One region of the Pseudoalteromonas sp. SCSIO 43210 genome, then DNA from elsewhere that is predicted to be linked to it. Evidence: predicted binding sites of a transcription regulator. Region 1 holds the regulator's gene; the other holds the start of a gene.

The links. Region 1 encodes FliA, which starts transcription of late flagellar genes. Its sites were predicted from a motif close to CTAAAGNTNNNNNNNNNNNNGCCGATA; they were not measured.
Region 2: pomA (flagellar motor protein PomA) is a predicted target of FliA. The motif match lies at 2,793-2,819, and genes of this name have one in related genera.

The regions. Positions count from the first base shown of each region.
Region 1 is NZ_CP087225.1:3,842,733-3,850,575, reverse strand. Features, by position in the region: gene flhB (flagellar biosynthesis protein FlhB) at 1-871, shown strand, start outside; gene flhA (flagellar biosynthesis protein FlhA) at 945-3,056, shown strand; gene flhF (flagellar biosynthesis protein FlhF) at 3,077-4,561, shown strand; gene LOS73_RS16755 (MinD/ParA family ATP-binding protein) at 4,554-5,414, shown strand; gene LOS73_RS16750 (RNA polymerase sigma factor FliA) at 5,441-6,151, shown strand; gene cheY (chemotaxis response regulator CheY) at 6,192-6,575, shown strand; gene LOS73_RS16740 (protein phosphatase CheZ) at 6,593-7,360, shown strand; gene LOS73_RS16735 (Hpt domain-containing protein) at 7,376-7,804, shown strand.
Region 2 is NZ_CP087225.1:4,072,534-4,080,376, forward strand. Features, by position in the region: partial or broken gene LOS73_RS17810 (toprim domain-containing protein) at 1-318, opposite strand; gene LOS73_RS17815 (hypothetical protein) at 380-871, opposite strand; gene LOS73_RS17820 (flagellar motor protein MotB) at 1,042-1,962, opposite strand; gene pomA (flagellar motor protein PomA) at 1,965-2,732, opposite strand; gene LOS73_RS17830 (exodeoxyribonuclease VII small subunit) at 3,055-3,297, shown strand; gene ispA ((2E,6E)-farnesyl diphosphate synthase) at 3,300-4,187, shown strand; gene dxs (1-deoxy-D-xylulose-5-phosphate synthase) at 4,293-6,155, shown strand; gene LOS73_RS17845 (diguanylate cyclase domain-containing protein) at 6,237-7,843, opposite strand, start outside.

The DNA of each region.
Region 1 (7,843 bases):
CGCTTTAATGTTCCCGATGGCCATGTTTGTATTAATTATTGTTTTAGCTGCATTTATTGGTAATACATTGTTAGGTGGTTTTAATTTTAGCTGGGAAGCTGCCGCGCCTAAAGCAAGCAAAATGTCACCAATGAAGGGCTTTAAGCGAATGTTTGGCCCGCAAGCGGCTGTTGAGCTTATAAAGTCACTTTTAAAATTTGGTTTAGTTGCAAGTTTTGCAGTGTTTTTAATTGATACTTTTTTTGATGAAATACTGCACTTAAGCTTAGAAAGTGCACCGGGTAATATTATTCATGCCTTAGAGATTTTAGCGTGGATGTTTTTAGGGCTTTCATGCACTTTAATTATTATTGCAGCAATTGATGCGCCATTTCAAAGTTATAACCATAACAAGCAACTTAAAATGACAATGCAAGAGGTTAAAGATGAGTATAAAAACTCGGAAGGTGACCCACAAATAAAAGCACGTATTAGGCAAACACAAAGGCAAATGTCGCAAAAACGCATGATGCAAGATGTGCCTGATGCAGATGTTATTGTTACTAACCCAACTCATTACTCAGTCGCTTTAAAGTACGATACGGAGCGTGCAGGAGCGCCTATTGTACTAGCCAAAGGTATTGACGAGATGGCAATGCAAATTCGTAAAGTAGCAATTGGTAATGAAGTCCCCATTGTAGAGTCCCCCATGCTAACTAGAGCACTTTATCATACGGCTGAAGTTGGCGATCAAATACCTGATCAGCTATTTACGGCTGTTGCACAAGTGCTAGCGTATGTATTTCAGCTAAAACGTTTTAACAAGGGACGAGGAAAACGCCCTACAAAGCTTAGTAATAAACTCCCCATCCCCGACGCCTACAAGTATTAATATCGCAAATTTACTAACTTGGAATAGTTATTGCTAATTCTATATAGTGTCAATTTTTTGAAATTGTAGAATTATGAGTTTTAAAGCGGTATTACAACAACTTAATAGAGACAAAAAAGAATATGCCAAAGGAGTAGGGACTCCTTTGCTTGTGCTTGCTGCACTGGGAATGGTGATTTTACCATTACCGCCATTTTTACTCGACATCCTTTTTTCGTTTAATATTGCGCTCGCATTAGTTGTATTACTCGTGACTGTTTACACGATGAAACCAGTTGAATTTGGTATGTTCCCCGCTGTATTACTTATCGCTACGATTATGCGCTTAGCGCTCAACGTTGCTAGTACTCGAGTTGTGTTACTTGAGGGTCACAACGGTGGTGATGCTGCAGGTAAGGTCATTGAAGCATTTGGCTCAGTTGTAATTGGTGGTAACTATGCAGTTGGTTTAGTTGTATTTTTAATTCTTATCATTATCAACTTTGTAGTAATAACAAAGGGTGCTGGACGTATTTCTGAGGTATCTGCACGTTTCACCCTTGATGCAATGCCAGGTAAACAAATGGCAATAGATGCCGATTTAAATGCCGGCTTTATTAGTGCTGAGCAAGCGCGTGACCGTCGCGAGGAAGTAACTCGCGAAGCCGATTTTTACGGTTCAATGGATGGTGCGAGTAAGTTTGTAAAAGGCGATGCAATAGCCGGTATCGTTATTTTAATTATTAATATTGTAGGTGGCTTATTTGTTGGGATGATCCAGCATAACTTAAGTTTTAGCCATGCAATGGAAGTATATACACTTCTAACCATTGGTGACGGTTTGGTTGCTCAGCTTCCATCATTATTGCTCTCAATTGGCACGGCAATTGTAGTAACACGTCAAAATGAGTCGCTTAATATGGGTGACCAATTCAAGAAACAACTTGGTAACGAAAAGTCACTCTTTATTGCTTCTGGTATTTTGATCATCATGGGGTTAGTCCCTGGTATGCCGCATTTTGCTTTTTTGAGTTTAGGCGCACTACTTGGTTACTTAGCCTATTACACGCAGCAAAGTAAAATCAAAGCTGCTGCAGCCGAAGCTGAAGAGGCTGCAAATGGCGGAAGCACCGCGACAGGTGTTGCGAATAAACAAGAGCAAAAAGAGCTTGGTTGGGATGATGTTCAGCAAGTTGATGTAATAGGATTAGAAGTAGGGTATAGATTAATTCCGCTGGTTGATCAATCACAAGGTGGTGAACTACTCAACCGGATTAAAGGAGTGCGTAAAAAGCTTTCTCAAGAGCTTGGATTTTTAGTTCCTCCTGTTCATATTCGCGATAATTTAGAACTAGACCCTAATGCTTACAGAATAACGCTAATGGGAGTATCTACTGGTGAGGGGGAGCTTAAGCATGGTGATGAGCTGGCTATTAACCCAGGGCAAGTATTTGGTCCAATAAAAGGAATTGAAACTAAAGATCCTGCATTTGGATTAGACGCGGTTTGGATTAAACCTGATCAAAAAGACGAAGCTCAATCTTTAGGCTATACCGTTGTTGATTCTGCCACAGTGGTTGCAACTCATATTAGTCAGTTGTTAACTAACAGCGCAGCGTTGTTACTAGGGCATGAAGAAGTTCAAAACTTACTTGATATGCTTGGAAAGAGTCACCCTCGTTTGGTTGAAGGACTTGTCCCTGATGTATTGCCGTTAACCGCAATTGTGAAAGTACTACAGAACTTATTGAACGAAGGGGTGGCTATTCGCGATATGCGATCAATTGTACAAACCCTTGTTGAGTATGGCCCGCGTAGCCAAGACCCTGATGTATTAACGGCTGCAGTGCGTATTTCTCTGCGTAGATTAATTGTTCAAGATGCGGTTGGAATGTCATCTGAAATACCTGTCATAACCTTGGCGCCTGAGTTGGAACAGATGTTGCATAAGTCATTGCAAAATGCAGGCGATGAAGGTGCCGGTATAGAGCCAGGACTTGCAGAGCGACTTCAAGTGTCATTGAATGAAGCGCATCAAAATCAAGAAATGGCCGGTGAACCTTCAATACTGTTAACGTCAGGAATGTTACGTACTGTGTTATCTCGTTTTGTTAAGTACACCATCCCAGGATTAAGGGTGATGTCTTATCAAGAGGTGCCAGACGAAAGACAGATAAAAATTGTCAGCTCTGTAGGCCAACAATAAGATTTTAAAGGGGTTGAATAATGAAAATTAAACGTTTTTTTGCTAAAGATATGCGTACAGCACTTAAAGAAGTGAAAGATGAACTTGGTGTTGATGCGGTTATTATGTCTAACAAAAAGCTGGCTAATGGCGTTGAGATTGTAGCCGCAGTTGATTATGAAAAAGCGGCCCCTAAATCAGTTGCACAGCCGCAAAATACTTTAGCGCGTGCGGATGACTCAGCACAATCACACAGTATACATAATTTTGTAAAGCCAGAGCCACAACGCCCTAAAGCGGCTCCCCAAGCTAGGGTTGCAGATAGTTTAGAAGCTTTACTAGAGCGTCAATCTCCTCGCCCACGTTCACCTGAATTAGCATCAATGTTTTCTCAATCGGGTATTGAAACGACCGATAATTATCAAGAGCCCGTTGTCAAACCTCGCTCAGCGAATATGTTTGCTCGCGAAGATATTGCACCAACACGTCCACAGACCCAAGCCGATAGTTTAGGTTTTGATGACCTAGATCGTGATTTTGATGATCTAGATAGCCCTGTAACACCTCAAGCGCACGTTAAAAATAATGAAAGTGAAGAAATGACGTCAATGCGTGAAGAAATGAACGCTATTCGTCAATTGCTAGAGCACCAAGTATCAGGTTTAATGCAACAAGATATGGCACGCCGTGACCCCACACGTGCTTGTATGATTGACCGTTTAGTTGGTATGGGAATCGATAAAGAAGTTGCAGAACAAATGGCGTGTTTTGTACCTGATGACGTATCTCGCCAACAAGGTTGGAAGGCTTTGTTAACAATGGTCGAAGACCAGATGCAAACTACGAATAATGAAATACTACGTCAAGGTGGTGTTTACGCATTGGTAGGCCCAACTGGTGTGGGGAAAACGACAACAGTTGCAAAGTTAGCTGCTTTAGGCGCACAGAAATACGGTGCAGATAAAGTGGCGCTAATAACCACCGATACATACAGAATTGGTGCTTATGAGCAACTTGCAACATACGGTCGAATTATCGGTTGTGGAGTAAAGCAGGTTAAAGATGCTAATGAATTAGCTGAAGTTTTATACCATTTACGAAATAAACGTCTAGTATTAATTGATACAGCAGGTATGAGTCAACGAGACTTACGTTTAACAGAGCAATTGAATACGCTTATGCGCAATCAACGTGTTGATATTCGTAGTTATTTAGTATTAAGTGCAACAGCGCAAATAAATGTCTTGCAAGAAACAGTACGACACTTCAAAAAAGTGCAGTTAAGTGGTTGTATTTTCACCAAGTTGGATGAATCTTTAAGTTTAGGTGAGATTATTAGTATTGCGATTCAAAATCGCCTTCCAATAGGGTATCTTACTAATGGTCAACGAGTTCCAGAAGACATTCGTGTTGCAAATGCAGAAAAACTAGTAAAAAAAGCTGAGCAATTGTATTTGAAAAGAATAAAAGCACAACATTCACGACACCAAGCAGTGGCGTCGAGCACAGTAGGGATGTATGATTAACACAGTATTAGATCAAGCAAGCGGCCTGCGCAAAATGAGTCAAAACAATAACAACGGCGTAAAAGTTATCGCTGTTACTGGTGGCAAGGGTGGTGTAGGTAAAACAAATGTTTCACTTAACACGGCAATAGCATTAGGCCAGCAAGGTAATCGAGTTTTAGTACTTGATGCCGACTTAGGTCTAGCGAACTGTGATGTGATGCTCGGATTACGGGTTGAACGTAATTTATCACATGTACTTTCTGGTGAGTGTGAACTCGATGAGATTTTAGTTGAAGGTCCTGCAGGAATTAAAATTGTACCAGCGACCTCTGGTTCTCAGAGTATGGTGGAATTATCACCGTCTGAACATGCAGGCCTTATACGCGCTTTTAGCGAATTAAATACCGAATTTGATATCTTAATTGTAGATACCGCTGCGGGTATTTCAGATATGGTACTGAGTTTTTCTCGTGCTGCTCAAGATGTAATGGTTGTAGTGTGCGACGAACCGACTTCAATCACAGATGCTTATGCACTTATTAAAGTGTTAAGTCGTGAGCATGGGGTGTATAAATTCAAAATTGTAGCTAATATGGTTCGTAGTATGCGTGAAGGTCATGAGTTATTTGCAAAACTTTCAAAAGTAACGGACCGATTTTTAGATGTGTCAATGGAGTTGGTTGCAACAATCCCCTATGACGAAAATATGCGTAAGGCAACTCGCCGTCAAAAAGTGATTGTAGAACTTTTTCCTAGTTCTCCTGCTTCAGTTGCCTTTAAAGCACTGGCGACAAGAGCAGTGAAATGGCCTATACCTAACCAACCTTCAGGACATTTAGAGTTTTTTATAGAGAAGCTAGTTAACGGCTAATTATGACAACATTGGTAAATAGAGCTATGGGATATCAATCAACACAAAATTTAAATGTGATTGTTGAAAAACATGCATCGCTAGTCAAAAAAGTGGCATGTCATTTAATTGCTCGTTTGCCTCCAAGTGTCCAACTCGATGACCTAATTCAGTCGGGTATGATAGGCCTAATTGAAGCATCAAAAAACTTTGATGCAACCAAAGGCGCAAGTTTTGAAACGTTCGCGGGAATACGAATTCGCGGTGCCATGCTTGATGAAATGCGCCGTGGTGACTGGGCTCCTCGGTCGGTTCATAGAAAAAGCCGTCTTGTAGCCGAGACGATTGCTGGATTAGAAAGTAGCTTAAATCGTGAACCAACCGATATAGAAGTTGCTGAAAAACTTGAAATTTCGTTAAATGAGTACCATCATATTTTAAACGATGTAAACACAAGTAAAGTGTTAGGCATCGAAGACCTCGGGGTCGATGAAGATGTTATTACCACGGCGGGCCAAGATTTAACGCTAGACAAACCGTTTAATAACGTTAAAAATGAACGATTTAATGAATCATTATTAAATGCTATCAAGTCATTACCAGAGCGAGACGCAATGGTACTTTCTTTATACTATAACGATGAAATGAATTTAAAAGAAATTGGACATATACTCGATGTAAGTGAATCGCGTGTAAGTCAGATACATGGTCAGGCGATGATTAAGCTAAAAGCAAAAATCAATGACTGGATAAACTAGTAGTAAGTAAATACAGGTTAAGACCTCACTGGAGGATGTTTTGGATAAAAACATGAAAATTCTTGTTGTTGATGATTTTTCGACAATGAGACGTATTATTAAAAATCTATTGCGCGACTTAGGCTTTACCAACGTCCAAGAAGCGGATGACGGCTCTACAGCCTTACCCATGCTACAAAATCAAGTTTTTGATTTTGTGGTAACAGATTGGAACATGCCAGGAATGCAAGGTATTGATCTTTTGAGAGCGATAAGGGCTGACGATAAATTAAAACACCTTCCTGTTTTAATGGTGACAGCTGAAGCTAAAAAAGAACAAATAATAGCAGCGGCTCAAGCTGGTGTTAATGGCTATATTGTAAAACCATTTACAGCTGGCACATTAAAAACTAAATTAGAAAAAGTGTTCGAACGCTTAGGTTAATAATAGGGGAAAGGCTTATGCCAGCACCTGCTGCGCCTCGGATAACGTTAGAACAAGCTCGTCAGCTCGTCATTTTTTTAGAAAATGGCGAACATGATAAAGCTGATCAACTAATTTTAGATACTGCATCTAAAGAGCAGTCGGAAATATTTGACGAAGTGGGAAAGTTGACGCGTCAACTACATGAAGCTTTAAAAGGCTTTGAGCTAGACACGCGCCTAACAGATCTCACTAACGACGCTATACCTGATGCTAAAAAACGGCTTAATTATGTCATTGAGATGACAGAAAATGCTGCAAATAAAACCATGGATGCGGTTGAGGCGAGTTTACCGATAGCACAACAGTTAGCGGATGAAATATCCCATATCAAACCGACATGGGACCGTCTAATGAGTCGTGAAATTGAACTCGGTGAATTTAAAGTACTGTGCCACAGCATTGATAAATTCATGAGCAGTTCTCATCATAAAACTGATGAGTTACAAAGCTTCATGACTAACATATTAATGGCCCAAGATTATCAAGATTTGACAGGTCAAGTAATTCGCCGAATTATAGAGCTTGTTAGGGAAGTTGAAGAAAGCTTACTTCATCTTTTAACTGCTTTTTCTGAACAAGATATCAGTAAAGCAGTCACCCTAAAACCACAAAAAATAGATGACCCAGTTGACCCAGAAACATTAGCAGGTCCTGAAGGGCCTATTATTGATAAAGAATCACGTAATGATGTTGTGTCTGATCAAGATGAAGTCGATGATCTTTTATCAAGTTTGGGCTTCTAAGAGGAGAGTAACTGCATGTTTGAAGTCGATGAAGATATTTTACAAGACTTTCTTGTAGAAGCAGGAGAAATCCTTGAGCTTTTATCTGAACAGTTAGTTGAACTGGAAAACAATCCAGAAGATACCGAGTTGCTAAATGCTATATTTAGAGGCTTTCATACCGTAAAAGGCGGTGCTGGATTCTTAGCTATGACTGAGCTTGTTGACGCATGTCACGGCGCAGAAAATGTATTCGACTTGTTAAGGCAGGGCGTTCGTTCTGTTAATTCTGAGCTAATGGATGTTATCTTACAAGCACTTGATACTATCAATGAAATGTTTGCGACGATTCAAAATCGTGATAAACCAGAACCTGCGGATCCTCAACTACTTGAAGTTTTACATAAGTTAGGTCTCCCCCCACAGAAGACGAGTTATCAGGTACTTCTCCTGAAGTTGTTGTAGAACAGCCTCAAGAAGCCGCTGAAGCACAAACTCCCAGTA
Region 2 (7,843 bases), 230 kb from region 1:
GCGGTCTGGATCGCCAGCATGAATAAGTTGCGAAGCTTGTTTAATTAATTTTTTTAAAACAGTGAGCTGTTTGCGAGTTTTGGTTTTGGCTTTTAACTTCCACTGCTCAGGTATTATAGGTAAGTGATCAAACTGCCACTTTTTAAAGCGCTCATCATAATCATCAGGCTCTGCTTGTTCTAGCAAATGCCCAATACACCACGAGACACAATCACCGTTAGCAACTTCTATATAGCCATCGTGTTTTTTATGTGGTTTTGGTAACGCATCAGCAATAGCGCGTCCAAGTGAAGGTTTTTCTGCAATGTAGAGTTTCATAGCTTGCTCACCACTGTTTATATAAACAGTAGTCTAGCACATTAGTTTAAAGCTATAAATTTTATTGTTCGTTTGATGCAATATTGCGCTTGTTACTTAAGAAATAAACTAGCGGTAGGTAACAAACAACAACGGTACCAATATTAATGAAAGGCAATAAGGTTTTATAAATATATGTACTATAAGAAAGATCCCATAGATGGCGATCAACCAACCTAAATAGCTGTAAAATAGGGGCACTTATAACAACTAGTTGACCGATAACACACTGCCACAAATAAATTTTGTCTTTTATTCCTAAATAGGCGATCAAAGCCATCCAAGCAAGATCATTAAATGCCCAAATAACGTAACGATATATATAAGTACTGCTATCGAACTCTTTTAAATAGTCGTTGATCAACGCTCCATAAAAAAAAAATACAGCAGTAACCAACACAAAGCGTAATGCAAGGTGATCTTTGCGTAGGTAAAACACAAAAATAGCAGGGCTTAATATAAAAACCCAGCTACTCTCGAGTAACCTAGAAATACTTTCAAACCATTCAGGCAAAATATTACACTCAGCCTATTTTTTATCAGGTTCTTTATCATCATTATCGTCATTACCACCGCCATTACCTGGCATATAACTAAATTTATCGATATTCTTCATGGCTGACTCCGTTACATTTGTTATTGAAAGCTTACTTTATGATAAATAAACGTATTTGCCAAGTAAAGTTACCTAACATCAATAGGTGCTGACTCTTTTGCCTTACCTTGTAAAATAGAAATCTCTACACGCCTGTTACGACGGCGGTCTTCATCTGTATCATTTGGTACAAGAGGTCTTGTTTCAGCTCGCCCAACAACCATCATCCGAGTTTTGTCAAAGCCTTGTACTTTTTGTAATTCACTTGCAACAGCCACAGCACGTTTAGATGATAAATCCCAATTATTAACATACAGTTCATTCGACACCTGAAAATCATCGGTATGCCCTGAAACTGTAATCTCTCCTGGCACATCTTTTAAAAGAACACCGATATCTTGAATTATAGGTTTAAACTTAGGTTGTAAAAATGCACTACCTGAAGGAAAGGAACCGTTTTCTCTAATACGAATAATTATTTGCTGCCCTAAAGACTCAAGCTCTATTGCACCATCAATAATTTGCTTTTCAAGCTGCTGCGCGATTTTTTTAACAAGCTCGTTTGTTTGTTCTTGATCCGCTGCTGAAATAGCCTGCTCTGAAGATTTTTCCTGCGAAGTGCTCCGAGACTCACCACCACGTTTATCACCTCGTTGTTCTTGCCTGCCGCCAGCTGAACTTTCATCACCGGCTTGAAATTCAAGCATTTGCTGAGTCATTTCTACGGTTTGCTGCTGAATAGTTTCAATTGGTGTAGGTTCTGGTTTACCTGGCGTAAACTCCATTGCAATAACCGAGGTACCTTTGGGAATATCTTTTACTTCTATTTTGTTTTGTACACCGAAAGCAAACTTCATCGAGCCTGCTATTTGTTTAAATTTAAGTACATCCATTTCAGAAAATGCAAGCAAGAGTACAAAAAAGCACATCAGTAAAGACATTAAGTCGGCAAAGGTCCCCATCCAAGCAGGTAAACCAGGAGGCGGACATTTACACTCTTGCTCAGACATGGTTACTCCTCAGTATCAACTTTACGTTTTGATTCAGCTAAGTAGTTCTTCAAAATACCTTCAATCACTTTTGGATTTTGACCATCTTGGATACCTAAAACTGCATCTAAAATCAAACGTTGATTCATCGCCTCTTCGTCTTTACGAAGTTCCAATTTAACTTGAATAGGGATAGCCACTACGTTTGCTAAAAAGGCACCGTATAAGGTAGTTAATAGTGCAACAGCCATTGAAGGACCAATTGATTTTGGATCGTCCATATTCGATAACATAGCAACTAAACCAATAAGCGTACCAATCATACCCATTGCAGGAGCAATATCGGCCATCGCTTTAAATAAGCCTGCGCCCATTTCATGTCGTGTTGAAGTTAAAGTGATATCTTTTTGTAAGGTCGCTCTAACAACGTCAGCATCGTGACCATCAACTAGCATATCTACACCTTTACGCATAAATTGATTTGGTATTTCAGCTTCCTCAAGCGCCAGAAAACCGCCCTTTCGAGCTGAATCTGCAAGTTCAACCGCTTTTTCAATTAACTCTTCCGGCGATTCAATTTTAAACATAAAAGCTTTAGCGGCAACTTTACCTATCCCAAAAAATTGTCCCATGGTGTAATTAGATAAAACTATAAATATAGAGCCACCAAATACAATTACCACTGAAGGGGTATTGTAAAACATGGCCATTTCACCACTACTACTCATAAACATGGACATGACAATTAAGCCAATTGCGCCAAGGATCCCTATTATGGTTGCTAAATCCACATTACCTCCAGAGGTTTCATGCACTAAGGCCTTATTGTAAAACTTTTATTATTAACTGCTTATCGGCAACATGCTAAATTGCTTGAGTCATATATGAAAATAAACATAAAAAACAATTCCAAGATTATTTTTAAACAAAGTTACAATGTTAATATAACGATTAATCATTTAAATGATATCAGTATGACCGTAATTAAGGCTTTATTAATCCACATAAAGTAACATTTAGCCGTAATAGAAGAAAAAAACATATCATTCTTTGACCTAGTTTAGCATTCCCCCTAAAATTGGCTCCTAAATTTATCAAGTAAGCTGAAATAAGATGGCGACTAAAAAACCTGAAAACTTAAGTTTCGAACAAGCACTAGAAGAATTATCAATAATTGTTAGTGATATGGAACAAGGTGATTTATCGCTTGAGCAGTCATTGAAGCAGTTTGAACGCGGTATTGCTCTAGCTAACGCTTCATCTGGTAAACTCAAGCAAGCAGAACAAAAGGTATCTATTTTAATGGGTAATGGCGATAAATCAGTACTTACAAACTTTGATAATGATATGGAATAGCGGTGAGCATTAAAGAACATATTGAGCGTGCTCAAATAGACGTTGCATCAGCACTAAACCTTTATTTTGAACAAGCACTTGATAGTGATAGAGCAATAAAAGAAGCAACTCATTACAGTTTGTTTAATGGTGGAAAAAGGCTGCGCCCATTTTTAGTCTACGCAACAGGCAAAATATTAGGGGCAGACAAAAAAGATTTAGATATATTAGCAGCAGCTATTGAATGCATACACAGTTACTCGCTAGTACATGATGACTTACCTGCTATGGATGACGACGATCTGCGTCGTGGTCGACCAACTTGTCATATAGTTTATGGTGAAGCCCAAGCAATTTTAGCCGGCGATGCTCTTCAAACTTTAGCTTTTGAACTAATTGCTAAACATAGTTTTAACTGCTCTGCTCAAACACAGGTAAAAATGATAGCGGCACTCGCCCACGCATCAGGCCTTGAAGGAATGGTTTCAGGTCAAGGTTTAGATATTGCAGCCACTGATAAAATAATTACAGTACAAGAACTTGAGCGAATACATAAGCTAAAAACTGGCGCACTTATTAATTGCGCAATTACACTTGGTGCACTGTGCAGCGAAAATGTTGATGAACAAACCTTAGAAAACTTAAGCGTTTTTGGGTATGCTATAGGGCTTGCATTTCAAGTACACGACGACATTTTAGATGTTGAAGGCGATACGGTTACTTTAGGTAAACCACAAGGCTCCGATATTGCCGCGAATAAAGCGACATACCCTGCGTTATTAGGTATGCTAGGCGCTAAAGAAAAGGCACAAAACTTAATACAACAAGCCCATGAAGCGTTGGCAAATATAGATGCAGACACCACACTTCTTGCATCGCTGGCAAATTACCTAATTGAGCGTGACCACTAATTATTACTCACACGTATTGCAATTAACACTGACATTATTACTCAACATTAATTATTCGTGAAAGCTTTGGATTAATTAATGTTAGCGAAGGATATATATAAAACCATGACACTTGATAGTAGCAAGTATCCATTACTTAATTTGGTTGACGAGCCAGCCCAATTGCGTGATTTAGCGCAAGATAAACTCCCTGCATTTAGCAATGAGCTGCGCGATTATTTACTCAACTCAGTATCGCAAAGTAGCGGTCATCTAGCGTCTGGTTTAGGGACGGTTGAACTAACCGTTGCGCTGCATTATGTTTATAACACTCCAGACGATCGCCTAGTTTGGGATGTGGGTCATCAAGCTTATCCACATAAAATCCTTACAGGTCGTCGCGACCAAATGCACACTATTCGCCAAAAAGACGGTTTACACCCTTTTCCTTTTCGCGATGAAAGCCAATACGATACGTTTAGCGTAGGTCATTCAAGCACCTCTATTTCAGCCGCCTTAGGTATGTCTATTGCCGCCCAAAAAGAAGGCAAAGGTCGAAAATCTGTAGCCATTATCGGTGACGGAGCAATAACCGCAGGCATGGCATTTGAAGCGATGAATCATTTAGGTGATGTAAAATCAGACATGCTTATTATTTTAAATGATAACGAAATGTCGATTTCTGAAAATGTTGGCGCCTTAACAAATCACTTTGCCCGAATTTTATCAGGTAGCTTTTACACTAACATTCGTGAAGGTAGCAAAAAGTTACTCTCAGGCGTGCCTCCGGTAAAGCAACTTGCCAGTAAAATGGAAGAGCATATTAAAGGCATGATGATCCCAGGTACCTTCTTTGAAGAATTAGGCCTAAATTACATCGGCCCAATTGATGGTCACGATGTAAACATGCTTGTAGATACATTACGTAATATGCGTAATTTAAAAGGTCCGCAACTTTTACATATAAAAACGCAAAAAGGTAAGGGTTATAAACCAGCTGAAGCCGATCCGATTGGCTATCATGGCGTACCAAAATTTGACCCAAGCACAACTAGCTTACCTAAATCTAAACCTAGTGCAGCTACTTTTTCAAAAGTATTTGGCGATTGGTTATGCGATATGGCAGAGCAAGACAGCAATTTAATGGCGATTACGCCAGCAATGCGCGAAGGCTCAGGTATGGTGCGTTTTTCTAAAGAATTCCCTGACCAGTATTTTGATGTGGCCATTGCAGAGCAGCATGCTGTTACTTTAGCTGCTGGTTTTGCCTGTGAAGGTTTAAAGCCTGTTGTGGCTATTTACTCAAGCTTTTTACAACGTGCATATGACCAATTAATACATGATGTTGCACTGCAAAACTTACCTGTATTATTTGCCATTGACCGGGCAGGCATTGTTGGAGCCGATGGTGAAACTCATCAAGGTGCGTACGATTTAAGCTTTATGCGCTGTATTCCAAATATGGTCATTATGGCACCAAGCGACACTAACGAGTGTCGCCAAATGCTATACACCGGTTATAAAGCAAACTGCCCTGTTGCAGTTCGTTATCCTCGAGGTAGCGCAGGTACTGCAGACATTGAAAGCACTATGCAATTGCTTGAAATAGGCAAAGCAAATACGGTTAAACAAGGCAGAAAGATTGCCATTTTATCATTCGGTACATTACTTGAAAACGCACAGCTTGCCGCAAATGAATTAGATGCAACGCTTGTTAATATGCGTTTTATTAAACCACTTGATACTGCACTTTTAAATGAGCTTGCTACTAGCCACGATACCTTTGTTACGCTTGAAGATAACGCGATTGCTGGCGGTGCCGGCTCTGCAGTTAACGAATACCTCGCAACGCAAAAAGCTGATATTAATATCCTTAACTTAGGTATTCCTGATGAGTTTATTAAACACGGCACGCAAGATGAAATGCACGATGAAATGGGATTAGGCGAGCAAGGAATACTAACCGCGATTAAAACGTTTATTAATTAACTTCTATACATTTAAATGTAGAGCACATTAAAAAAGGAGCCTAGGCTCCTTTTTTAATGTCAAATATTACCCATCAGCTGATCAGCGCATCCACACTTTAATATCAGCTAGGCCATTAGTTTGTAAAATACCTAATTGTTGGTCAACGTTAGAGTTTTGCTCAAACTCAAATGCATCAAGCTGATCATCAAATGTAATGTTTGCAACACCATCGCCACCACGCTTTTTAACTTGGTGCAGTGCAATATCAGCTAAGTTAATAGATGTCTCCCAACTGATTACTTGCCCACCTAAAAGTGGTAACGGGTAGAAAGACCAACCAATTGACGCCATAATATTAGTACTTTTTCCATTCGGAAGCTGGAATGAATACTCTGCAACAGCTTGGCACAGCTCCGAAGCATAGCTATCTATTTTATTACATTTAAAATCACGCAGTAGGAGTAAAAATTCATCGCCACTCCAACGCGCTACGTAGTCAGATCCTTGTGTGCGAGAGTTAAGTAATGCTGCCATTTGCTGCAAACAGCTATCACCCGCTATTGGGCCATATGCATCGTTAATTCGACTAAAGTTATCAAAGTTGATTATTAGTAAAACAAGTGACTTACCCTGAGCTTGCAGCGATTGAGAATTACGTTGAAAGTGTTCGATATCTTTAGGCAATTGATCGAACAAAAATCGACGACTACGAAGCCCCGTAAGCTCGTCTGAATGACTTACTAGCTTGAGCTGTGAATTCACTTGATTAAGCTTATCATTAGCTTGACGTAACTCTAATGTACGTTCGGTGATCAATCCCTCGAGTGCTTCTTGCTTTCTGCGCTCTTGTGCTCTAAATACCCAAAAAACCAAGTAAAAAAACAAAATGAAGCCACTGGTGATCAACAATCTAAAATAAATAGTTTCATCAAAGCGCTCTGGCACAATAAAGCCGTATTCAGCTTCTTGTGCTTTACTCCAATCTTCACCTTGTCGCTTTGCTTCAAGCTGAAATAAAAACGACCCTGCCGGTAAGTTAGTATAAATAGCTTCTCTACGTGTATTTGCATAACGCCAATCGCTATCTAAGCCACTTAGCTTATACCTAAATTCAATGCTGTTTGGTGCATAATAATCTATAGCCGTGTAGGTAAGCGTTATATCTCGCTCATCAGTTTCTAATGATGGTTTTTGACCTAAGGCTGCAGTTGTTAAATTACGCAATGGTGTGGTAATTGTTTCTACTTTTGGCTTCAATGACAACACGCCAAATAGCTCTACGTTTTTAGGGATCTCTACAATCCCTTGCAAACTAGGATACCAAATTGAACTGCCAATATTAGCAACTGCGTCATGGCCTAACCCACTACAACACTGATTAGCTTTACCATCGAGTTGACGATCAAATGAAGAAATAACTTCCTCTACTTTTAAGCTTTTAATATCTGCTTTGAATTGATCTACAGGCATCCTATAAACGCCTTTCATGGTGCTAACCCAAACATGTTTTAGCTTTTCATCGTATTCGAGGCTAAAAATTGATCCATATGGTAGACCATTAGCCGCATCAAGTTGACGCCATTGCCCTTGGGTACTTCTATAAAAAAGCCCGTCGTTAAGAGAACCAATTAAAATACCTACACCATCAATATGCAGTACACTTGTTACATAAGCACTTTCTAAAGATGTTTGATCACCAATTTTTT